DNA from 3 places in the Duganella sp. GW822-FHT06D06 genome. Region 1 is predicted to be linked to each of the others. Evidence: predicted binding sites of a transcription regulator. Region 1 holds the regulator's gene; each other region holds the start of a gene.
The links. The regulator sigma-54, encoded in region 1, starts transcription at its own class of promoters, with help from an activator protein. The targets are predictions, from matches to a motif close to TGGCANGNAANCTGCTTT.

Region 1 (7,560 bases):
GTCGGTCCAGTTCCACGGCCATCGGCGCTTAGTCCAGGTGGCGCAGCGGGTGGGCGTAGTCCGGCCACACCGGCTGGAAGAAGCGTTGCACCATCGCCTCGCCGACCTCGTCCAGCGAGGCCGGCTTCCATTGCGGCGCGTTGTCCTTGTCGATGACCAGCGCGCGCACGCCTTCGATCACTTCGCCGTCCTCGAAGTTGTGGCGCACCAGCGTGCGCTCCATGCGCAGGCAATCGGCCACGTCCAATGCGGCGCCGCGCTGGACCAGCTCGTGCGTCACGCACATCATCAGCGGCGAGCGGGAGGCCATCACTTGCAGCGTCTTTTGCGCGAAGGCGCTGTCGTCGGTTGTCAGCGAGGCGACGATGGCGGGCACCGAAGCGGCGCCGAAGTGGCGATCGATGGCGGCGCGCTCGACGGCCAGCTTGCTGTCGCCGGCAGCATCCTTGAACGGCGCCGCGAAAGCCGCGATGGCCTCGGCCAAAACCGCGCCCGGAGTCGACTCAAGCAGCGCCGACAGCGCCGCCATTTCGCTGCCCGGCACAAAGTGATCGGCCAGCCCCGCGTGCAGCGCGTCGGCCGCACCGATGGTGACGCCGGTGACGCCCAAATAGCAGCCCAGCTTGCCCGGCGCGCGCGCCAGGAAATAGCTGCCGCCCACATCCGGGAACAGGCCGATGTTCACTTCCGGCATGGCCATCCTGGTCCGCTCGGTGACGATGCGCACGCGGCAGTCCGGACCGCCCTGCGCCACGCCCATGCCGCCGCCCATGACCACGCCGTCCATCAGCGCGACGTAGGGCTTGGGATAAAAATGGATCAGGTGGTTGAGCGCGTATTCCTCGGTGAAAAAATCTTCCACCAGCGCGCTGCCGCCCTGCGGCGTGGCGCGGCCGGCGTCGTAGAAGAAGCGGATGTCGCCGCCGGCGCAGAAGGCCTTTTCGCTGCTGCTGCGGATGACCACGGCGGCCACGCCGCTGTCGTCGCGCCACGCCATCAGCGCCTGCGTTATATCGCGCACCATCGCCAGCGACAAAGAATTCAAGGCCTTGGGCCGGTCCAGTGTGATGAAGCCGGTTCCGTTGCTGACGCTGGTGTGGACGTATTCGCTCATGAGGTGCTTGGGGTGGTGGAAAAAACCCTATTCTACTGCGAGTTGCGGGGCGCCAGATGCTCCAGCGGATTGGCCAGGTTGAGGTCGCCGCCGAGGCGCGGCTGGAAGTTGGCCTTGGCCGGCATCAGCTCCGCCCTGCCCTCGTGCCGCGCATAGATAATGGCGAACGACAGCTCGCTGGCGTTAGCCCGCTGCTGCGCGAAACCGGTGGCCTTTTCCATCGCCGACGGATCTTGCGCGGCGGCCAGCGTGTAGCGCATCAGCTGGTCCAGCTTGGCCGAGCGCAGGTCCAGGATGGACGCGCTCATCACCAGCGGCGCGGCCGCGAACACGTGGTAGTGCAAGGCCTTGGCCGCGCGCTCCATCTCCGCCGGCAGCGCACCGTCCGCCGCAACTTGACCCATCGCATGTTCGAACACCTTGCGGCCCCAGGCCAGGTAGCGCTCGTCGTGCGTGACGCCGCCCACCGCCGTCACCGCCAGGCCTTCCCAGTAGTAGTGGTTGTTGCGCGTGCCCCTGCGCGCGTCGGCATGCGCCATGGTGGCGTCGGCCAGCGTCTTGAACCAGGCTTCGATGGCTTGCTGCTGCGCCGGGCTGGCGGCCGGCTTGACGCGGGCGTAGCTCAACGCCATGCCGCCCAGGGTCCACTTGCGCACATACCAGGCCTGTTCGCTGGACAGCTTGCCCAGCAAGGCCTGTTGCCCGGCCCAGCTCTCCAGCCAGCCCAGCGCGCAGGCGGCGTCGCCCCGGCTGGCGTTTTTCGCCACCCCGGCCAGGAAGTCGTCGATCGGCTTGGTGTGGGCGATATTGCGCGCACGCAGCACCGGATCGATGACGGAATGGTGCGCATCCGAGTAATAGCTGTTGGCGTCGATGTCGATCACGGCCGGCGGCGGCGCGGTGCATGCCAGCGCGGCCGGCATCGCCAGAGTCAGCATCCATGCCGTAAATAGTTTAGCTCGTTTCATGCCACGCCCGTTGCAATGAGGAAAACGTTTACTCTAAACCATTTGGGCGCAAAAAAGGGCGCCTCTGCGCCCTTAGTTTGATGGTGCCGGGGCCGTTGTTATAGGGCGGCGGCAGCGGGTTCGTAGCTATCCGGGAGATGCTTGATCGCATCGTGGCCGTGCTCTTGGACCTTGGCTTTGTACTTCATGACCTGCCGATCCAGCTTGTCGATCAAGGTATCGATGGCGGCGTACAGGTCCTGGGACAGGCTTTCCACGTAGACGGTTTTGCCCGACATGCGCAGGTTGATTTCAGCCTTCTGGCGTTTCTCTTTCTCTTTGAGGTTATCTACAGTCAGGATGACAGCAATATCAATCACTTGATCAAAGTGGCGGGTGACGCGTTCCAGCTTGTTCTGCACGTATTCACGGATGGCCGAGGTCACTTCGAGATGATGTCCACTGATGGTGAGATTCATACACACTCCTAAAGATAATGTCGCTTCTTACGGTTAGTGCGGAGCCCATTAGCGCCGGGCGCGCAGGAACCAAGTAACTACAAAGATTTACGGAGACTGACTGGCGGGATCTTCAACGCTTCGCGATATTTGGCAACAGTGCGTCGCGCAATCACCATGCCTTGTTCTCCCAGCATGTCCGCAATCTTACTGTCGGATAAAGGATTTTTCGGGTCTTCTGCTCCTGTCAATTGCACAATGAGTGCGCGTATCGCCGTCGAACTTGCTTCTCCCCCCGCTTCAGTGGCGACATGGCTGCCAAAGAAATATTTCAACTCAAACATACCGTGCGGGGTCAGCATATATTTTTGAGTTGTTACACGAGAAATAGTGCTCTCGTGTAGACCCAGTGTATCAGCAATTTCGCGAAGCACAAGGGGGCGCATGGCAACCGCGCCATGGGAGAAAAAGTTCTTTTGTCGTTCTACTATCGCTTGTGCAACGCGCAAAATCGTGTCGAAACGCTGGCGCATATTCTTGATCAGCCACTTCGCTTCCTGCAGCTGCGCGCCCATCGCGCCCTCGCCTTTTCCCTGCTTGAGCAGGTTGGCGTACATGGCGTTCACCCGCAGGCGCGGCATGACGTCGTTGTTCAGGCTCACTTGCCAGCCGTTGCGCGCTTTTTTGACGATCACGTCCGGCACCACGTAGTCCGACACGTCCGACGCGAACGCCGAGCCCGGATGCGGATTGCACTGGCGGATGACGGTTTGTGCTTCGCGCAAATCTTCGTCGTCGCACAGCAGCGCCTTCTTCAATTTGTTGAAATCGCGCTGGGCAAACCAGGTCAAATGATTTTCAACGATGGCCAGCGCCATGCGCCGCGTGACCATCGGAATGCCCGGCAAGCGCTTGATCTGCAGCGCCAGGCATTCGGACGCGTTGCGCGCGCCCACGCCCATCGGGTCGAAGCTTTGCAGCATCGACAAGGCGGTCTGCAATTCGTCGAGCTCCAGTTCCAGCTCTTCCGGCAGGCGGGCCAGGATTTCTTCCAGCGATTCTTCGAGGTAGCCGTTTTCGTCCAGCGCGTCGATGATCAGCTCGACCAGCGCGCGGTCGCGCATCTCCAGCACCGTCACCCGCATCTGCTCCATCAGGTGCTCGCGCAAGGTGCAGTGGCTGGCCTCCAGTTGCGGCCGCGAGTCCTCGTCGTCGGGCGCCTTGCTGCGGCCGGCGTCGCTCCAGTCGACGTCGGCGTCGCTGCTGGTGCTTTCGGTGTCGGCGGCCGGGCCGTCGTAGTTGTCGGCGTCGGCGGCCGGCGCCTCTTGGGTGTTGGGCGGGCCTTCGGGCGGCGCGTCGCCGACCGGGGCTTGCTGGCTGATGGCGCCGTCCGACAGCAGCCGCAGCGAGCGGTCCAGCGGGTCGTCGAGGCGCTCCAGCAGCGGATTATCGGTCAGCAGCTGTTCCAGTTCCTGGTGCAGCTCCAGCGTCGACAACTGCAGCAGCCGGATCGACTGCTGCAACTGAGGTGTCAGCGCGAGGTGCTGCGACGTGCGCAGTTGCAAAGACTGTTTCATGGGTTTTACATACGGAAGTGTTCGCCCAGATACACGCGACGCACCGATTCGTTGGCGATGATGTCGTCTGGCCGGCCTGAAGCCAATACCGTGCCCTGGTTGATGATATATGCGCGGTCGCAGATGCCCAGCGTTTCGCGCACATTGTGATCGGTAATGAGGACGCCGATGCCGCGTTCCTTGAGGAAGCGCACGATGCGCTGGATCTCAATCACGGCAATCGGGTCGACCCCGGCGAATGGTTCGTCGAGCAGCACGAAGCGCGGATTGGTCGCCAGTGCGCGCGCGATCTCCACGCGGCGGCGCTCGCCGCCCGACAGCGACAGCGCCTGGTTCTCGCGCAGCTTTTCGATTTGCAAATCGGCCAGCAGGGTATTGAGCCGTTCATCAATGGCAGCCTTGGATAAAGGCTTGCCGTCCACTTTTTGAATTTCGAGGACGGCGCGGATATTTTCTTCCACCGTCAGCTTGCGGAACACCGACGCTTCCTGCGGCAGGTAGGACAAGCCGAGCGAGGCGCGGCGGTGGATCGGCAGCGACGAGATATCGGTGCCGCTGATATCGATGCTGCCGGCGTCCGACGGCACCAGGCCGACGATCATGTAGAACGAGGTGGTCTTGCCGGCGCCGTTGGGGCCGAGCAGGCCCACCACTTCGCCGCATTCGACTTGCAGGGACACGTCATGCACGACCTGGCGCTTGCCGTAGGTCTTTTGCAGGCCGCGCACGATCAGGGTGCTACCGCAGGATGGCTCCATGCTTACTTCTCCGTGGCCGGCGGCGTCGATGCGGCCGGTGCCGGCGCGGCCGGACGGATGGTCGGCTGGATCACCATGGTGCCACGGCCGGCGCCCGGCTTGCTGACGCCGGAGACGTTATTCTTGACGTCGAAATGTTCGGTGCGGCTGTCGTAGGAAATGAACTCGCTGTTGACTTCGCTGGTCATGCGCGCGCCTTCCAGCTGGCGCACCCGGGCTTTCGAGAACAGCTTGACCAGGTCGGTCTTGTCGCTGTACTCGATGCGCTCGGCTTCGCCCTCGATCCACTGGTCGCCGGCGCCGTCGCGCTTCTGGCGGAAGGTCGACAGCGTCCCCGGCGTGCTGGTCAGCACGACGAAGTTATAGCCTTCGGGATCGGTGGTCACCACCGCCTTCGGCGACTTCATCAGCAGCGTGCCGCGCGTCAGCACGACATTGCCGATCAGCGTCTTGATCTGCTTGACGTCGTCGATTTGCAGGTCGTCGTAATCGATCTTGGTCGGCTTGTTGGCATCCGCTTTTTCCGCGTGGACCGCGCCGGCCGCCATCAGCAGCATCGCCGCCGAGAGTATCAGTTTCTTCATCGTCATTCCATTCATCATCATTGTTTCCTCAATGGCCGGCGCGCGGCGGCATCGTCAGCTGTCCGCGTCCGCCCAACTGCACTTCGCGGGTGGCGTTATTGGCCTTCATGCCGACGCCGTTGGCGGTGGCGTTGCCCATTTCCAGCGCCACCGGGCTGGCGGTTTCCATCCGTTCTTCGTCCGGATACACGGTCAGGGTCGGCGTGGTCATGCGCATCGCCTGCGCCTGCGGCCCGGCCGGGCGCACCACGTCCACATTACCACTGAGCTTGACGCGCGTATTGCCCTGATCGACAAAAGCGGTGTCGGCGTGGATATTCATCGGCGGCTGCCTGCCGGCCAGGCTGTGCACATACGGCTTGTCGATGACGGAGGTATCGTCGACCGGCCGGTGGGTCAGCTTCTCGCCGGAGATAATGTAGGCCGGCTGGCCGGTCTTGTTCATGCGCACCATGCTGAAGCGGTCGATGATGTAGTCCGGCTCGTTGCGATGCTGGTCCACCTGCGCATCCTGGCCGGCCTGGTTGACCACCTGCACCAGCCAGAAGCTGCCGACGGCGACAAACACGCCGACCATCATGATGACGGTCAGCTGCCAGCGATGGGCTGTTTTTTTACGCATGGGCTATCCTCGTCAAACCAGGAATTGCGCCATCACGCGCTCGTACGTGCCCTGCGCGTGCAGCAGCAGCTCGCACACTTCGCGCACCGCGCCGCGGCCGCCGGCGGCCAGCGTGGCGTGGTGGGCACGCTCCAGCACTTCGGCGCGGCCGTTCGGCACGGCGACGGCGAAACCGACGCGCGTCAGAATCGGCAGGTCGACCACGTCGTCGCCGATGAAGCCGACCTGGTCGGCGGTGAGGCCGGTCTTTTCCAGCAGCGCCTTGAACGGCGTCAGCTTGTCGTGGCCGCCCTGGTGCAGGTGGACGATGCCGAGGTCGGCCGCGCGTTTGATCACCTGCGGCGAGGTGCGCGCGCTGATGATGGCGGTCTGCACGCCGGATTCCTGCAGCAGCTTGATGCCCAGGCCGTCGTGCACGTTGAAGGTCTTCAGCGCCTCGCCGTCGGCGCCGTAGTGCAGGCTGCCGTCGGTCAGCACGCCGTCGACGTCGAAGATCATCAGCTTGACGCGCGCGGCGCGTTCCACATAGGTCAAGTCCGTCATCAGATCACCTTGGCGCGGGTCAGGTCGTGGATGTGCAGCGCGCCGACCAGCTTGCCGTCGGCGTCGGTCACCAGCATCTGGTTGATGCGGAACTGTTCCATCACGGCCACGGCGTCGACCGCCAGTTTTTCCGGTGAAATGCTGCGCGGGTTGGCGTGCATCACGTCGCGGATCACGACCTTGGTGAAGTCCTGGACCTTCTCGATCATGCGGCGCAGGTCGCCGTCGGTGAACACGCCGATCGGCTGGTCGTCGGCGTCGACCACGGCGGTCATGCCCATGCCCTTCTGCGTGATCTCCAGCAGCGCGTCGGTCAGTTTGACGTCGGCGGTGACTTTCGGCACGGCGTCGCCGCTGCGCATGACGTCGCGCACATGGGTCAGCAGGCGGCGGCCCAGCGCGCCGCCCGGATGGGAGCGGGCGAAGTCTTCTTCCTTGAAGCCGCGCAGGTCCAGCAGTGCGACGGCGATGGCGTCGCCCAGCGCCAGCGTGACGGTGGTCGAGGTGGTCGGCGCCAGGTTCATCGGGCAGGCTTCCTTGGCCACGGCCACGTTCAGGTGCACGTCGGCGATCCCGGCCAGGCTGGAGCCCGGCTTGCCGGTCATGGCGATGACCTTGCTGCCCATGCGCTTGACCACCGGCAGGATGGTCATCAGCTCGGCGCTTTCGCCGGAGTAGGAAATGGCAATAAAGGCATCGTCGGCGGTCACCATGCCGAGGTCGCCGTGGGCCGCTTCGGCCGGGTGCACGAACAAGGCCGGGGTGCCGGTCGAGGCCAGGGTGGCGGCGATCTTGCGGCCGATATGGCCGGACTTGCCGATGCCGGACACGACCACGCGGCCCTTGCAGTTCAGCAGCAGTTCGATGGCCTGCACCACGCTGTCGTCGGCGTCCATGCGGGCGTTCAGGGCGGCGATCGCCTCTGCTTCGTTCTGCAGGGTGTCGCGGGCCAGCCGC
Region 2 (7,560 bases), on a different contig from region 1:
GCCAGGAATTGCGCGCGGGGAATCGGCGCCGCGCCCAGCGAGGCCAGGTGGCCGGTCTCCTGTTGGCAATCGATCATCTTTACCCCGTGCTGGCGCAGGAAGCGCACCAGATAGGCCAGCGCGATCTTGGAACCGTCGGTGACGCGGGCGAACATCGATTCGCCATAGAACATGCGGCCGATCGACACGCCGTAGGCGCCGCCGACCAATTGGCCGTCCAGCCACAATTCGGACGAGTGGGCGTAGCCCAGCCGGTGCAGGCCGCTGTAGCCGGCGATGATGTCTTCCGAAATCCAGGTGCCGGGGCCGTCCCGGCGCGGCGCGGCGCAGGCCCGCATCACCTGCTCGAAGGCGCTGTCGAAACGCACCTGCCAGCGGCCGCCGGCGGCCATCTCGCGCTCGACCTTGCGCAGGGTTTTCTTCAGGCTGTCCGAGATGCGGAACTGCTCGGTCATCAGCACCATGCGCGGATCGGTGCTCCACCACAGGATGGGCTGGCCTTCGGAAAACCAGGGGAAGATGCCGTTGCGGTAGGCCATCAGCAGCCGCTGCGGCGACAGGTCGGCGCCGGCCGCCAGCAGGCCGGGCGCATCGGTGGTCAGCGCCTGGGCGACGTCGGGGAAGGGGCTATCGGTTTCCAGCCATGGGATCATAGGGACAGCGTCACGTAATCAGAGGTCGGAACGCATGTTGCGGGTGATGTCCTGGGTGTGGAAGCCGTAGTCGCCGCCCTCGCGCATTCTGGCGCGGTCGGCGAAGAACAGTTCCAGCGTGGTGCGGATGGTGGGGAAGGCCAAGTCGTCCCACGGGATCTCCGCTTCGCTGAACAGCTGCACTTCCAGGCTTTCCTCGCCGGGGGCGAACTCCAGGTCGAGCAGCGTGGCCAGATAGAACAGGTGCACCTGGTGCACGCGCGCCACGTTCAGCAGCGAGAACAGCTGACCCAGCGCAATATTGGCGCCGGCTTCTTCCTGGGTTTCGCGGATGGCGCCTTCGGCGGTGGTTTCATTGTTTTCCATGAAGCCGGCCGGCAGCGTCCAAAAGCCGTGGCGCGGCTCGATCGCGCGTTTGCACAGCAATACCTTCAGTTCGCCGTCGCCTTCCCACACGGGGATGGAGCCCAGCACCATTTTCGGGTTCTGGTAATGGATGGTGGCGCAGCTGCCGCAGACATAGCGAGGACGGTTGTCGCCGGCCGGGACGGCCAGGCTGACGGGGGAGGCGCATTCGGAACAGAATTTCATAGGGGATAGCTCAGTCGGTAAGTAGGCTCACTTTGGCTACTTTACACCGATTGAAGCCTGTGCGGCATGGCCTATGTCTATAGGTAACTGTATATATCCGGACTATCGCAGCCGATTTGAGGATTAATATTGCCTAAACCAATGATCTGCCCTATAATAACTACATACAGACGCGGGGTGGAGCAGTCTGGCAGCTCGTCGGGCTCATAACCCGAAGGTCACAGGTTCAAATCCTGTCCCCGCAACCAAATTTGAAAGCCGTTGATACCGTCAGGTATCAGCGGCTTTTTCGTTTCCGCGACTACAAAACCTCGCTTTCCCTATAATCGATGTTCCTATGGGGAGTGTTTTCATGCGAAAAATCCGACTGTCGTCCATTGTCGTTTTCTTATCCATGCTGGCGCTGGTCTTGCTGCTGGCGGTGCTGAGCGCTTACTGCGGCGTGGGCGCCATTCCCGGCCTGGGCGATTTCAGGGGCGTGGCCGTCAGCGCGGCGGCGCTGCTGCTGGTCTACCTGTATGGCCTGCTGGTATTCCGGCTATTCATGTGGGTGCTGCCCCTGCGTGACGGGAATATCGAATTCGGTTCCAGGCAGGAGTTCATCTATCAGGTGTATGTCTTGTTCTACCTGATACTGTTCAATTCCTTGATACGCGGTGGAATTATTCCGATTCCCATCATGCGGCTGATCTATCTTGCGCTGGGTGCCCGCCTGGGCGCCAATACCTACAGCTCGGGCATTATTTACGATCCGTCGTTTGTGACGATCGGCGCCAACAGCGTGGTCGGCGAAACCGCCTTGCTGGTGCCGCATGTGATCGAGGGTGATACCTTGGGCCATTATTTCATCACGATAGGCGACCATGTGACGATAGGCGCCCATGCGGTGGTGTTGTCCGGCGTGACGATAGGCGATAACGCGATCGTGGCGGCCAATTCGCTGGTGGCCAAGGGCACGCGCATCGGCAGCGGCGAAGTGTGGGGCGGCAGCCCGGCGCGCCGCTTGAAGTAAAACCGGGCGCTGAAAAAAAGGCCGGCGCCCTGAAGCGCCGGCCGGTACCGATTGCCAGTCCTGACGACGGACTATTTCTTCTGCTCGCGGCGACGGCCGAGTGAACCCATCCCGAAGATGCCTGCCGCAACCAGCGCCAGGGTGGCTGGTTCAGGTACGGCCGTGAACTGCTGGGCGCCATCGATATTCAGCACGAATTGCGAGTCCGTGTTGGGACCGGTGGCGATGCCGTTGACCAGCAGCGGGCGCGTGAAGTCAGGCGCGGCGGGGCCGGGGAAGTTGAGCGTGGTGTCGAAGCGCGTACCGGCCAGGGCCGGCGAGACGTAGGCCGCGTTGGTGAACAGGACCGTGCCGATCAACGTCGCCGAGCCAACGCCGGTGGCGCCGGGCGTGCCGGAGGTGCCGGTTGCCAGGAAGGTCGACAGTTCCGTATCCCAGGTGCCGGAAAGCATCACCGCGCCGTCGGTAAAGCCGGTGCCGGCCGCTTGATTGGCATTGGGCGCACTATCGAAATAGATCGACCAGGTGCTGCTGGTGGCGGGGGTAAAGGTGATCGCCACCGCAGTGCAACCGACGTTGAGGCAAGTTGCCCGTTCGTGCAGGGTGGCGACCGTCGTCAGCTCATAGGTGCCGACGGCGGGGCCGGGTGGGGCTACACGCAGGTCCGGCGTGGGCGAGGTGGTGTTGATGACGGCGGCGAAGGCTTGATACGTCAGCGTGAAATCGACGAAATCGCCGGTGTTGTTGGCGGGGGTGAGGGTAAAGTCCTGAATCAGTCCGGCGCCGTTTTGGTGCCAGTCTATGCCCGAGAAGTTCTGGAGGATGCCGTCGCCGCCCGCCGCCGAAGGGGCGGCCGGTTCCCCCGGATTGCCTGCAAACAGCACATTGGCGGCGCTGGTGGTGTTCAGCGTGGTCGCCTGAGCTGCGCCGGCGGCAAATAGCGCTCCCAGCAGAGCGCCTAGTATGCGTGATTTTTTCATTTTGTTTCCTTCCTTGATGATTGGAGTATCGCTACGCTAGGTTGGGGTTTCAATACCTTGCCGACCGCTTGGAGCCAGTCGGCTACCCACTACTAAGCAAATGCCAAGCCATGCTTGAAGGAGATGCCAAGTATTTGTTTTTAAAGTATATTTTTTCAACGTATTCGGCGTGGTGGGATGGCATGTAAAGAATATCGACAGTCCTGCGACCCGCTCCGCGCCTACCAGGACTCCAGCATCGCCTTCACCTCGGCGCGTTGCGGGAAGTCTTTGTTGGCGGCCAGCAGTTGTTCGAACTGGAGCCGCGCGGCGCGCCTGTCGCCGGACTTCATCAGCGCCATGCCGAGGTGGTAGCCGATGTCGGGCACGTCGGGCGTCAGGGTCCTGGCTTGTTTGAGCAAGGTCAGGGCGCGGCCCGTTTCGCCTTTCTCCAGCAGGATCCAGCCCAGGGTGTCGAGGATGGCGGGATTGGCGCCGGCCAGCTGGTAGGCCCGTTCGGCGGTCGCCAGGGCGCGCTGGTCCTTCTCCTGCTGGTAGGCCCAGGCCAGGTTGTTGAGCGCCACGGCATTTTTCGGATCTTGCCGGACGATGGCCTCGAACGAGCTGATCGCCGGCTTGTAGCGCCCGGCCGCCAGGTCGGCGCTGGCCTGGTAGAAGCGGAAGCTGGGCTCGGTTGGGAATTGCTGCAACCACTGGGCGGCATGCAGGCTCGCTTCCCTGGTTTTGCCCGCCAACAGCAGCGCCTGGTGGATCTTGATCGCCAGCGGCGGCAGTTGGCTCATCTTGTATGCCCGCTCGTAGCAGCGCAGCGCGTCTTGCGGTTTGCGCTGGGCCATCCAGATGTCGCCCTCCAGCGTCAGCCCCGCTGGCAGCTCGGGCCGCTGGCGCTGTACGGTTTGCGCGATCGCCAGCGCTTCCGCGTAGTTCTTGCCGTCCACCAGCAAGGTCGCCGCCAGGACCTGGGCTTCGAACCAGTCTTCTTTCAAGCGCAAGGCTTTCTTGACCGAATCGAGGGCGCCGTCATTGTCCTTGAGCGCGACCTTGGCATAGGCGATGCGCAGCTGCACCGCGGCTGACGCCGGTTGCAATGCGGCCAGCTTGGTATAGTTTTCCAGCCCCGCTTCGTGGTTGCCGTTCGCAGTCTGGATCTGCGCCAACAGCGCCAGCGCCTCGGGATCGCTGGGATGGCTGGCCTGTGCGGCTTGCGCCAGCTTCAGCGATTTCTGCTTGGCGCCGGTGCGCTGGTAAAGCGCCGCCAATTGCAATGCCGGGGTCAAGGCCTCGGGATGGTCGGCGCTGGCGCGTTCCAGCCAGCGCACCGCTTCCGCAGTGTTGTTTTGTGCCAGGGCCAGCTTGGCCAGGCCCGTCGTCAGGCCGACGTTTTTCTGGTCCTTGGCGAGCGCCGCTTCGTAGCGCAGGCGCGCACGTTCCGGTTTTTTCTCCATCAGGTCCATTTGCGCCAGGTTGTCGAGGGCCGACAGGTAGGATGGATCGAGCGCCAAGGCCTGCTCGAAGCCGGCGCGCGCGCCGGCCAGGTCGTGCCTGGACAGCAGGATGCCGCCTTTCAGGTTCTGCAGCAGCGGATTCTTGCCGTCGCGCTTTTCCATGGCCGCCACCGCCAGCAGCGCCTTGTCGTATTCCTTGTTGCGCAAGTGGGTCATCGCCAGCAGGATGCCGGCCTTGCCGCTCTTGTCATCCAGGGCGGTCGCCTGTTCCAGTTCGGCCACCGCGCTTGCCGATTCGCCGGCGCCCAGCCGGCTCAATCCCAGCGAGGTATGCAAGCTGGCCGTGTGCGGCGCCAGGTCGCTGGCGGCCTGGAAATACTCGGCCGCCTTGGCGAAGTGCCGGCCCTGCATCTGCGCCTGTCCCGCCAGGGCCAGCAACTCCACATCCGTCTGATTCGCCTCCAGCACCGGAGCCAGCGCGGCGATGGCGTCGTCGGTCTTGCCGCTCTTCAGAAGGAGACCGGCCAGGCGCTTGCTGGCGTAGACATGGCGTGGGTTGGCGTCGAGAAATTTGCGCAAGGACAGCTCGGCCTCCAGATACGAGCCCAGCGCCATTTGCACGGAACCCATCAGGAGCAGGCTGGGCATGTGATCCGGCATCACCCTCAAGATCAGCTGCAAGGCATCGCGCGCCGCCGGATATTTCGCCTCCTGAAACTCGAGCAAGGCCTGGGTGTAGATCACTTGCAGGCTGTTGGACGAGATCTTGCGGGCGGCGTCGATTTCGGATCGGGCTTCGGCCAGCTTCTTGTCCTGGATCAGCAGGGCGGCGCTATCGATATGGGCTTGGGCGTTGTTGGGCTGGAGGGTCAGGATCTGCTGGTATGCCTGCAGGGCCGCCGCGGTTTTTCCTTGCTGGCGCAACAGGTCGCCCTTGAAGCGCAGGCACTCGATATTGCCGGGATGCTTGGCCAGCGCGTGTTCGATGTGTTGCGAGGCAAGGTCCAGGCGTTGCGACAGGGCGGCGATCCTGGCCTGGCCCAACATCGCCTCGGCCAGGTCCGGGTTTTTCGCCAGCAGATCGTCGAACAGCCGCCGGGCCTGCGCCGTGTCGCCCAGGCCCAGGTGGGCGTTGGCACGCAATATGAGCAGCTCCGTCTGGTGGGGGCTGGACGGGTCGGGCTTGACGTCGTCGAGCAGTTTCTTGAATTGCCCCTGCATCAGCATGACCTTGCCCAGGCGCGGCATGACTTCCGCCGCGGCGATGCCCAGCGCCTGGGCCTTGCGCACTTCTTTCTCGGCCGATGCGATATCGCCCGCTTCGATATAGACCTCGCCCAGCAGCAGGCGGGCGGTCCCGTTGTCGGGCGCTTTTTGCAGCGCGTTTTTCAGCTCGATGATGGCCGCCCTGGTTTCGCCCTTGACGCGATACTGCCGCGCCTGGGCCATCAGGCTGTCGGTGTCGCGCGCGGTGTTGCAGGCGCCCAGCGTCAGCGTCAGCAGCATCAGGGCCAGGCGCGGCGGGCGACGGCGCCGGCCGGCAGAATTTTTGCCGAATCGTATCATGGAGGTCTCCTGGACGTGGGGGTACCTCCGCGATCTTAGGTCGCAATATGGGCCACGGCCTTACGCTTGATCAAGCCAGCGTGGCGTGGGCGGTCCTGATGTAGTCCAGCATGGCGGGGGTGATCCAGGTCCCGCTCAGCAGCGCGGGTTCCTGCCGGTGCGCGGCGCGGATCTTGACCAGCGTGGCGGGGTCGCCGCCGACCTGCGCCAGGTAGAGCGTCATCCATTGGCGCGCCAGCGCCTGCGCCGACGGCGCGTCGTGTGCGATGCCGTCTGCCAGATGTTGATGCGCGGCGGCGATCAGCGTCATCCACTGGTACTGGTTCTTGCCGCTGTGTTCGCGCATGGCGCGCATTTCATCGGGATCCAGATAGCGCGCGTAGATGCCCAGCTTGCGCGCGCCCAGCGCCGTCGACACATATTCCTTCATCGCCGGCGTGATGCGGGTTTGCCGCTGCACCGTGACCTCCTGGTCCAGCATGTCGGTGATGCGCAGCGCGAGTCCGGGATGGGCGTCGGTATCTTGTTGCAGGGTCCGCATCCAGCGCTCCGCCAGCTCGCCGGCGCGCACGTCGTCCGGCGGCGCGCCTTGCGCCATCAGCGCTTCCAGCTCGCCCACCAGCGCGGCCCAGGCGGCGCGGCTGCGCGCGTTCTGCTGCCAGAAGGGCAGGCGCTTCAACTCCTCGCGGCTGAAATACTTGTCGTACAGGTCCATCCGCTCCAGCGTTTCCAGCCAGTCGGACAGCTCGGGACTGCGGCCGCTGCCCAGCACGTGCTGCAGTTGCACCAGTTGTTCGCGCAGCGCCGCCGCCTGCTCGATCTGTTTGCCCAGCGCGGCGATCTGCTGCGCGACGATGTCGGCGAACGGCGCGTCCGGGCTGGCCAGGAAGGTGGCGATGTCGCCCAGCGACATGCCGAAGCGGCGCAGCGTCTGGATCCGATGCAGGCGCGCGACGTCGTCGCGGTGGTACAGGCGGTAGCCGGAATCGGCGCGGCCCGACGGCGTCAACAGGCCGATGTTGTCGTAGTGGTGCAGCGCGCGCACCGTCAGGCCGGAGCGCGCGGCCAGTTCGCCGATTTTCAGTACCGTGCGGTCGCGATGTTCGTTCATGCGCGACAGTGTACGTCAGGCGCGCAGTGTCAGGCCAGCGCATCCTTCGGCAGCTTCAGCAGCAAGGCCAGCAGCGAGGCCAGCTCGGCGCGCATCTCGCGGCGGTCGACGATCATGTCGATGGCGCCGCGCTCGAGCAGGAACTCCGGCCGTTGATAGCCCTCCGGCAAGGTCACGCCCAAGGTGCTCTTGATGACGCGCG
Region 3 (7,560 bases), on a different contig from region 1:
TCCGACTCCGCATCCTTGCCATGGCCGGTGACGAAGGTCACGCCCTGGCTCCATGAGCGGTGCGTCAGCGGGATGCCGATGCTGCTCGGCGCGGCCAGGCCGCTGCTGATGCCCGGCACCACATCCACTTCGATGCCGTGCGCGCGCAACGATGCGCGCTCTTCGCCGCCACGGCCGAACATATACGGATCGCCGCCCTTGAGCCGCACCACGCGATGCCCCGCGCGCGCTTCGGCGATCATCAGCCGCTCGATGAATTCCTGCGGCGTGGATGCGCAGCCGCCGCGCTTGCCGACCTGGATCACCCGCGCGATGGACGGCGCGAAGCTGAGTATCTCCGGGTTGACCAGGTCATCGATCAACACCACATCGGCGCGCTCGATGGCGCGCACGGCCTTTAACGTCAACAGTTCCGGATCGCCGGGGCCGGCGCCTACCAGGGTTACGTTGCTCATCATGTTCTCCTTAACCTGCGGCGGCCAGCGCTGCGCTGACCATTTCATCAATCTCGCCGGTGATGTTGGACAGCACGCCCGCCACCACCGAGAATTCCTTGCCTGCGTGCCCCGCCCGCGCCGCGACGATGCGCGCATTGAAGGCCACCATGCGCGCCTGGCGGTTGATCGTGTCGATGTCGGTGATCACGTCGCGCAGCTGCTTGCGCACCAGGCGCGCGTTCAGCTTGGCCTGCTCTTCGTAGATGCTGGTGATCGTGTTGAGGATCGCCAGCGTCGGCGTGGTGATGCGCACCAGCTCCGCCAGCAGCTCCGCGCCACGCGACGAACCCTGTTCGATCGCCTGCAGGGCGCGCTCGCCCAGGTCGGCGAAGGCGACGATCTGGCGGTCGCCTTCCGGCTTGCCGAAGTAGGCCTCTTGCAGCTCGGGACAGAACACGCCCGGCAAGCCATCCTTTTCGGCCAGCAGGGACTTGTGGGCGCCACGGAACAGCGCCAGCGCCTCCCGCGCGACGGCCACACCCTCCGCCTGCCCTTGCGACGCCAGCAGCGCATACAGCACGATGCGCTGTGACGTGAAGCGGCGCCGGCCCGACAGGTTGATCAAGGCGCCGAACATTTCACCGGTCAGCGCTTTCTTGGCGGCGCCTTCCAGCGCCATGGGGGGTGTGGTCATGTCCATCAGGCGGCTTCCTTCGCGGGGTGGGCTTGTTTGCGATACAAGAACTCCAGCACTGCGGTGCGGTACCCGGTGTAGCGCGCATCCTGCGCCAGCGCCACACGGTCGCGCGGACGATCCAGCTTCACGTCGACGATCTCGCCGATGGTGGCGGCCGGGCCGTTGGTCATCATGACGATGCGGTCCGACAGCAGCACCGCCTCGTCCACATCGTGCGTGACCATCACCACCGTCGACTTGGTGGCGGCGACGATCTTCAGCAGCTCGTCCTGCAAGTGGGCGCGGGTCAGCGCATCGAGCGCGCCGAAGGGTTCATCCATCAGCAGAACCTTCGGCTCCATCGCCAACGCGCGGGCGATGCCGACGCGCTGCTTCATGCCGCCCGAGATTTCATGCGGACGCTTGGATTCCGCCGCCGTCAGGCCGACCAGCGCCAGCGCCTGCATGGTGCGCTCGCGCAGCTGGTTGCGCGCTTCGGTCTTGCCGAACACCCGCTCCACGCCGAGGTGGATGTTTTCGTAGCAGGTCAGCCAGGGTAGCAGCGAATGGTTCTGGAACACCACCGAGCGCTCCGGCGACGGCCCGGCGATCTCGCGGTTGGCGCACAACAGCACGCCGTCGGTGGGCTTCAGCAGGCCGGCGATCAGATTGAGCAGCGTCGATTTGCCGCAACCCGAGTGGCCGATCAGCGTGATGAACTCTCCCTTGCGCACCGTCAGGTCGATTTCGCGCAGCGCGTGGAACACGCCCTTCCGGGTATGGAACACCATCTCCACGCCTTCGATATCGATGAATTTTGGCTCGTCCATGATCGTGGTCCTTTAGTTGGATACTTGTTCGTAGGTGAAGGCGCGGGCCAGCGCCATCAGCGCCTGCTCCAGCATCAGGCCGACCACGCCGATGGCGACGATGGCGATGATGATGTGCGGGACATTCAGGTTGTTCCACTCATCCCACACCCAGAAGCCGATGCCCACGCCGCCGGTCAGCATCTCCGCCGCGACGATCACCAGCCACGCGGTGCCGATCGACAGCCGCACACCGGTCAGAATGTAGGGCAGCGCGGACGGCAGCAGGATCTTGGTCAGCACCTTCCACTCCGACAGGTTCAGCACCTTGGCCACGTTCATGTAATCCTGCGGCACACGCTGCACGCCGACGGCGGTGTTGATGATCATCGGCCAGATCGAGCAGATGAAGATCGACCAGATGGCGGCGGGGTTGGCGGACTTGAACACCAGCAGCCCGATGGGCAGCCAGGCCAGCGGCGACACCGGCTTGAGCAGGCTGATAATCGGCCCGAACATGCTGCCGATGAACTGCACGCGGCCGATCAGGAAGCCCAGCGGAATCCCCACCAGCGCCGCCAGGCCGAAGCCCACCGCCACCCGCTGCAAGGACGCCAGGATATTCCAGCCTATGCCCTGGTCGTTCGGGCTGTTGCTGTAGAACGGATCGGAAAACAGCTTGATCGCCTCCTGCAAGGTCGCCAGCGGCGTCGGGAAGCTGGCGTTCTTGATGGTGATGATCTGCCAGACCAGCACCAGCAGCGCGGCGCCCAGCAACGGCGCGACGATCTTCATCGCGGTGGCCGACACCTGCTGGCGCGCGCGCGTGGTCGAATTGGCTGCCAGCGGACGACGTGGGCGGCGAACCGAGACCGGTGCCGCTGCCGCTACCGGCGCGGCGCTTTCGGGTTTAAGCATGGCGTTCATGGCATTCCCCTATCAGGCTTTGATTTTGAACGAGGCGGCGAACGCTTTCGGGTTCTTGCCGTCCCATACGGAACCATCCATCATCTTCGAGGTACGCAGCGGGCTTTTCGGCACCGGCGTCTTGGTCATCGCCGCGGCGTCCTTGTACAAGTCGATCTGGTTGACCGAGGTGGCCACGGCCAGATAATCCGGGTCTTCCTTCAGCAGGCCCCAGCGGCGGTGCTGCGTCATGAACCACATGCCGTCCGACAGGTAAGGGAAGTTGACCGCGCCGTCGTTGTAGAACTTCATGTAGTTCTGGTCGTCCCAGGTCTTGCCCAGGCCATTCTGGTAGCGGCCCATGATGCGCTGGTCGATCGCGTCCTTGCTGGTGTTGACGTAGGATTTGTCGGCGATGACCTCGGCCATCTTGTTCTTGTTGGCCAGCGAGGCGTCGATCCATTTGCCGGCGTCGAGGATGGCGGCCATCATCGCGCGGCAGGTGTTCGGATACTTCTTGGCGAATTCCAGCGTCGAGCCGAGCACCTTTTCCGGGTGGTCCCTCCAGATGTCCTGGGTGGTGGTGGCGGTGATGCCGACGCCGTCCATGATGGCGCGGTGGCCCCACGGTTCGCCCACGCAGAAGCCGTCCATATTCCCGACCCGCATATTGGCCACCATCTGCGGCGGCGGCACGGTGATGACCTTGGCGTCCTTCATCGGGTTGATGCCGTTGGCGGCCAGCCAGTAGTACAGCCACATCGCGTGGGTGCCGGTCGGGAAGGTCTGGGCGAAGGTGTATTCGCGCCGATCCGTCTGCATCAGCTTGGCCAGCGACGGGCCGTCGACGGCGCCCTTGTCGGCCAGCTTCTTCGACAGCGTGATGGCCTGGCCGTTGTTGTTGAGACCCATGAGCACCGCCATGTCCTTCTTCTGGCCGCCTATGCCCATCTGCACGCCGTAAAGCAGGCCATACAGCACATGGGCCGCGTCGAGATCGCCGTTGGCCAGCTTGTCGCGCACGCCGGCCCAGGAGGCCTCTTTGCTCAACACGAATTTGACGCCGTATTTCTTGTCGAAGCCCAGCACCGAGGCCATCACCACCGACGCGCAGTCGGTCAGCGGAATGAAGCCGATCTTGACTTCTTCCTTCTCCGGCTTGTCCGATCCCGCCGCCCACACCCCACCCGTTGCCAATCCCAACATGCTTCCCCCCGCTACCAGGCCTGCGCCATGAATGATTTGCCGACGCTTGGTGTTCACAGTTTCGGACGGCAGGTCGTTGCCCGCTTTTGGCTCTTCGTATTCCATCGCAAATCCCTCATGTAGTCAGCAAGACAAAACGGCAAAAAAAAAGTCTACCCAACATGAACGGATTCATGAGTGTAGACGTCGTTGTCTGGTGGACCTCACCGCCGTTGGCGAGGTACAGCAAGCGCATCGTTGCGCTTGCCTACAAGCTATGCAATGTCTGTGCCAGCAAGTTTACAGAGGGAGGATGTGGGGATACCGCGGATGACAGCGCCGTACGATGGCGCCGAAAACGCACTGCTATTGCGCAGTGCATCATTTTGGACGGGATTTAGCCGAGCAAGTCTTCCACATCCAGGATGCGCTGGGCGACTTCGGACAGCTTGAGGTTCTTGCTCATGGCCATGCTGCGCAGCTTTTGGAAGGCTTGCTCTTCAGTGAAATGTTGGCGTTCCATCAACAAGCCCTTGGCGCGTTCGATGATCTTGCGTTCCGCCAGTTTGCTCTTGGTGTCGGACAGTTCGTCCAGCAGCTTCTGCTCGCGCTTGAAGCGCGCCAGCGCCACCTGCAGCACCGGCTTGATGCGCTCGCTCTGCAGGCCGGCCACGATGTAGGCCGACACGCCGGCCGCCATGGCAGCCTCCATGCTCTCGGTGTCGTCGCTCTCGGTGAACATGACGATGGGACGGCGCTCGTCGCGGGTGGCGATGACGATGTGTTCCAGCACGTCGCGGGCGTCGGATTCGGCGTCGACGATGATCATGTCCGGTTGCAGTTGGGCTATGCGCTCGGGCAAATACATGTCCGGCGGCAACGAAGCGATGATGTCGTAGCCCGCTTCGAGCAGGCCGATGCGCAGCGCGCGGGCCCGCTCGGCCTGTGCGCGCAGCGATTCATCATCCTCGTCGCCGGCGTGGATGACGGTGTTGACGACCACAATGCGTAAATGCTTCATGGTCATGCGAGGAATTGGAGTTGGTTCATGAGACTTATGCAAGCAAGAATCAATCCATTCTACGGCACAAAGCCGATACCCTGCCAGCGATAGCGGTCCGCCGCCGACGGCTTAGCAACGGACCGCGTCGGAAATCAGGCGATTTCTTCCTCGTATTCGCTCAGGCGTTTGGCCACGCGTGGCGCCAGTTCATGGGCGGCGGTGACGGTCATTTCCAGATCGTGCAGCTTGCCGTCCTTCAGGCCGTAGACCCAGCCGTGCACCGTGACGTTCTGGCCGCGGTCCCAGGCGTCCTGCACGATGGTGGTCTGGCAGACGTTGGCCACCTGCTCCACCACGTTCAGCTCGCACAGGCGCTCCGAACGCTTCTTGCTCGGCAGGATGTCGCCGAGGTAGCGCTCATGCTTCTGGTGCACGTCCTGCACATGGCGCAGCCAGTTGTCGGCCAGGCCGATGCGGGTGCCTGTCATCGCCGCGTGCACGCCCTTGCAGCCGTAGTGGCCGACGATGATCACGTGCTTCACCTTCAACACATCTATCGCGAACTGCAACACCGACAGGCAGTTCAAGTCCGAGTGCACCACCACGTTGGCGATATTGCGATGGACGAAGACGTCGCCAGGCGCCAGGCCCAGCAGCTCGTTCGCCGGCACCCGGCTGTCCGAGCAGCCTATCCACAGGTATTCCGGCGAAGCTTGCTGCGCCAGGCGGTTGAAGAAGTCGGGATCGCGCTCGACTTCCGTTTCGGCCCAGCGGCGGTTGTTGTCCAGCAGTTCGCGCAACGGGGAATTGCTGTTGTCCAGATCACTCATGATGCTCCTCTCGTACATAAGAAGACCGCCGGTCCACCCAAAGAAGGTGGCGCGGCGGTCCGATATTACCAAGTCTGCATGACGTCGCAGTTACTCGAAACCTTTATTCAAAAAAGTCCTTCACCTTGTCGCGCCAGGTTTTGCTTTGCGGGCTGTGCTTGGCGCCGCCTTCGGTGGTCAGCTTCTCGAAATCGCGCAACATGTCCTTCTGTTTCTCGGTCAGCTTGACCGGGGTCTCGACCGCCACGTGGCAGAACAAGTCGCCCGCGAAGCCGGAGCGCACGCCCTTGATGCCCTTGCCCTTGAGGCGGAAGGTCTTGCCCGACTGGGTGCCTTCAGGGATCGTGAACGACACTTTACCAGACAATGTCGGTACCTCGATGTCGCCGCCCAAGGCCGCCTTGGCGAACGAGATCGGCATTTCGCAATGCAGGTCGTCGCCTTCGCGCTGGAACACGCTGTGCGGCTTGATGTGGATTTCCACATACAGGTCGCCCGACGGCCCGCCGTTGGTGCCCGGTTCGCCGTTGCCGGACGAGCGGATACGCATGCCGTTGTCGATGCCGACCGGGATCTTCACTTCCAGCGTCTTGTTGCGCTTGATGCGGCCCTGGCCGGCGCAGGCTGCGCACGGCTCGGGAATGATCTTGCCGGTGCCGTGGCATTTCGGGCAGGTCTGCTGAATGCTGAAGAAGCCCTGCTGCATGCGTACCTGGCCGTGGCCGGCGCAGGTCGTGCACGTGACCGGCGAGGTGCCGGGCTTGGCGCCCGAACCGTGGCAGGTGTCGCACTTGTCCCAGGACGGTACGCGGATGGTGGTGTCGAAGCCGTGCGCGGCCTGCTCCAGCGTGATCTCCAGGTTATAGCGCAAATCGGCGCCGCGATATACCTGCGGACCCTGGCTGCGGCCGCGGCCACCGCCGAAGATGTCGCCGAAGATGTCGCCGAAGGCATCGCCGAAACCGCCGGCACCGCCGCCGAAGCCACCGCCGCCACCCATGTTCGGATCGACGCCGGCGTGACCGTAACGGTCGTACGCTTCGCGCTTCTCCGGATTGGTCAGCATCTCGTAGGCTTCTTTAACTTCCTTGAATTTTTCTTCCGACTCTTTGCTGTCCGGATTGCGGTCCGGATGGTATTTCATCGCCAGTTTGCGATACGACTTCTTGATCTCGTCTTCCGACGCGTTTTTGGCGACACCAAGTGTCTCGTAGAAATCTCGCTTTGCCATATTGTCGGCACCTTGCTGTATTGAATACTGATGTACTGTTTATGCTAAAAAGCCGAGCCGGCGCCGTTTCCACGGCCGCACGACTCGGCGCTCGTCCTCCCCGCTGGCGCGGGGATGGCGATATTACTTGCTGTCTTTGACTTCTTTGAAGTCGGCGTCGACCACGTCGTCCTGCGGCTTGGCCTGCTCGGCGCCAGCGCCAGCCTGCGCGCCCTCGGCACCGCCGCCGGCGGCAGCTTGCTGCGCCTGCATGTCGGCGTACATCTTCTCGCCCAGCTTCTGCGAAGCGGTCGACAGCGATGCCACTTTGGCGTCGATCTCGGCCTTGTCGCCGGCCTTGATCGAACCTTCCAGGTCGGTGATCGCGGCTTCGATCTTTTCCTTCTCGCCCGCTTCCAGCTTGTCGCCGTATTCGGTCAGCGATTTGCGGGTCGAGTGCACCAGCGCGTCGGCCTGGTTGCGCGATTCGGCCAGTTCTTTCAC

Region 2: pepA (flocculation-associated PEP-CTERM protein PepA) is a predicted target of sigma-54. The motif match lies at 3,330-3,347, and genes of this name have one in related genera.
Region 3: AC1RMD_RS15520 (CmpA/NrtA family ABC transporter substrate-binding protein) is a predicted target of sigma-54. The motif match lies at 4,290-4,307, and genes of this name have one in related genera.

What each region holds. Positions count from the first base shown of each region.
Region 1 covers NZ_JBXALQ010000014.1:101,207-108,766, reverse strand. The annotation lists gene AC1RMD_RS22980 (Lrp/AsnC family transcriptional regulator) at 1-16, opposite strand, end outside; gene AC1RMD_RS22975 (enoyl-CoA hydratase/isomerase family protein) at 29-1,114, opposite strand; gene AC1RMD_RS22970 (alginate lyase family protein) at 1,147-2,082, opposite strand; gene hpf (ribosome hibernation-promoting factor, HPF/YfiA family) at 2,181-2,540, opposite strand; gene AC1RMD_RS22960 (RNA polymerase factor sigma-54) at 2,618-4,096, opposite strand; gene lptB (LPS export ABC transporter ATP-binding protein) at 4,102-4,854, opposite strand; gene lptA (lipopolysaccharide transport periplasmic protein LptA) at 4,857-5,438, opposite strand; gene lptC (LPS export ABC transporter periplasmic protein LptC) at 5,467-6,060, opposite strand; gene AC1RMD_RS22940 (KdsC family phosphatase) at 6,073-6,603, opposite strand; gene AC1RMD_RS22935 (KpsF/GutQ family sugar-phosphate isomerase) at 6,603-7,560, opposite strand, start outside.
Region 2 covers NZ_JBXALQ010000012.1:123,414-130,973, forward strand. The annotation lists gene aat (leucyl/phenylalanyl-tRNA--protein transferase) at 1-653, opposite strand, end outside; gene AC1RMD_RS21260 (NUDIX hydrolase) at 672-1,244, opposite strand; tRNA gene AC1RMD_RS21265 (tRNA-Met) at 1,416-1,492, shown strand; gene AC1RMD_RS21270 (acyltransferase) at 1,597-2,256, shown strand; gene pepA (flocculation-associated PEP-CTERM protein PepA) at 2,328-3,236, opposite strand; gene prsT (XrtA/PEP-CTERM system TPR-repeat protein PrsT) at 3,458-6,247, opposite strand; gene AC1RMD_RS21285 (MerR family transcriptional regulator) at 6,318-7,358, opposite strand; gene accD (acetyl-CoA carboxylase, carboxyltransferase subunit beta) at 7,388-7,560, opposite strand, start outside.
Region 3 covers NZ_JBXALQ010000007.1:220,772-228,331, reverse strand. The annotation lists gene cobA (uroporphyrinogen-III C-methyltransferase) at 1-455, opposite strand, end outside; gene AC1RMD_RS15535 (methyl-accepting chemotaxis protein) at 466-1,137, opposite strand; gene AC1RMD_RS15530 (ABC transporter ATP-binding protein) at 1,137-1,943, opposite strand; gene ntrB (nitrate ABC transporter permease) at 1,956-2,849, opposite strand; gene AC1RMD_RS15520 (CmpA/NrtA family ABC transporter substrate-binding protein) at 2,862-4,139, opposite strand; gene AC1RMD_RS15515 (ANTAR domain-containing response regulator) at 4,411-5,034, opposite strand; gene can (carbonate dehydratase) at 5,169-5,846, opposite strand; gene dnaJ (molecular chaperone DnaJ) at 5,950-7,077, opposite strand; gene dnaK (molecular chaperone DnaK) at 7,201-7,560, opposite strand, start outside.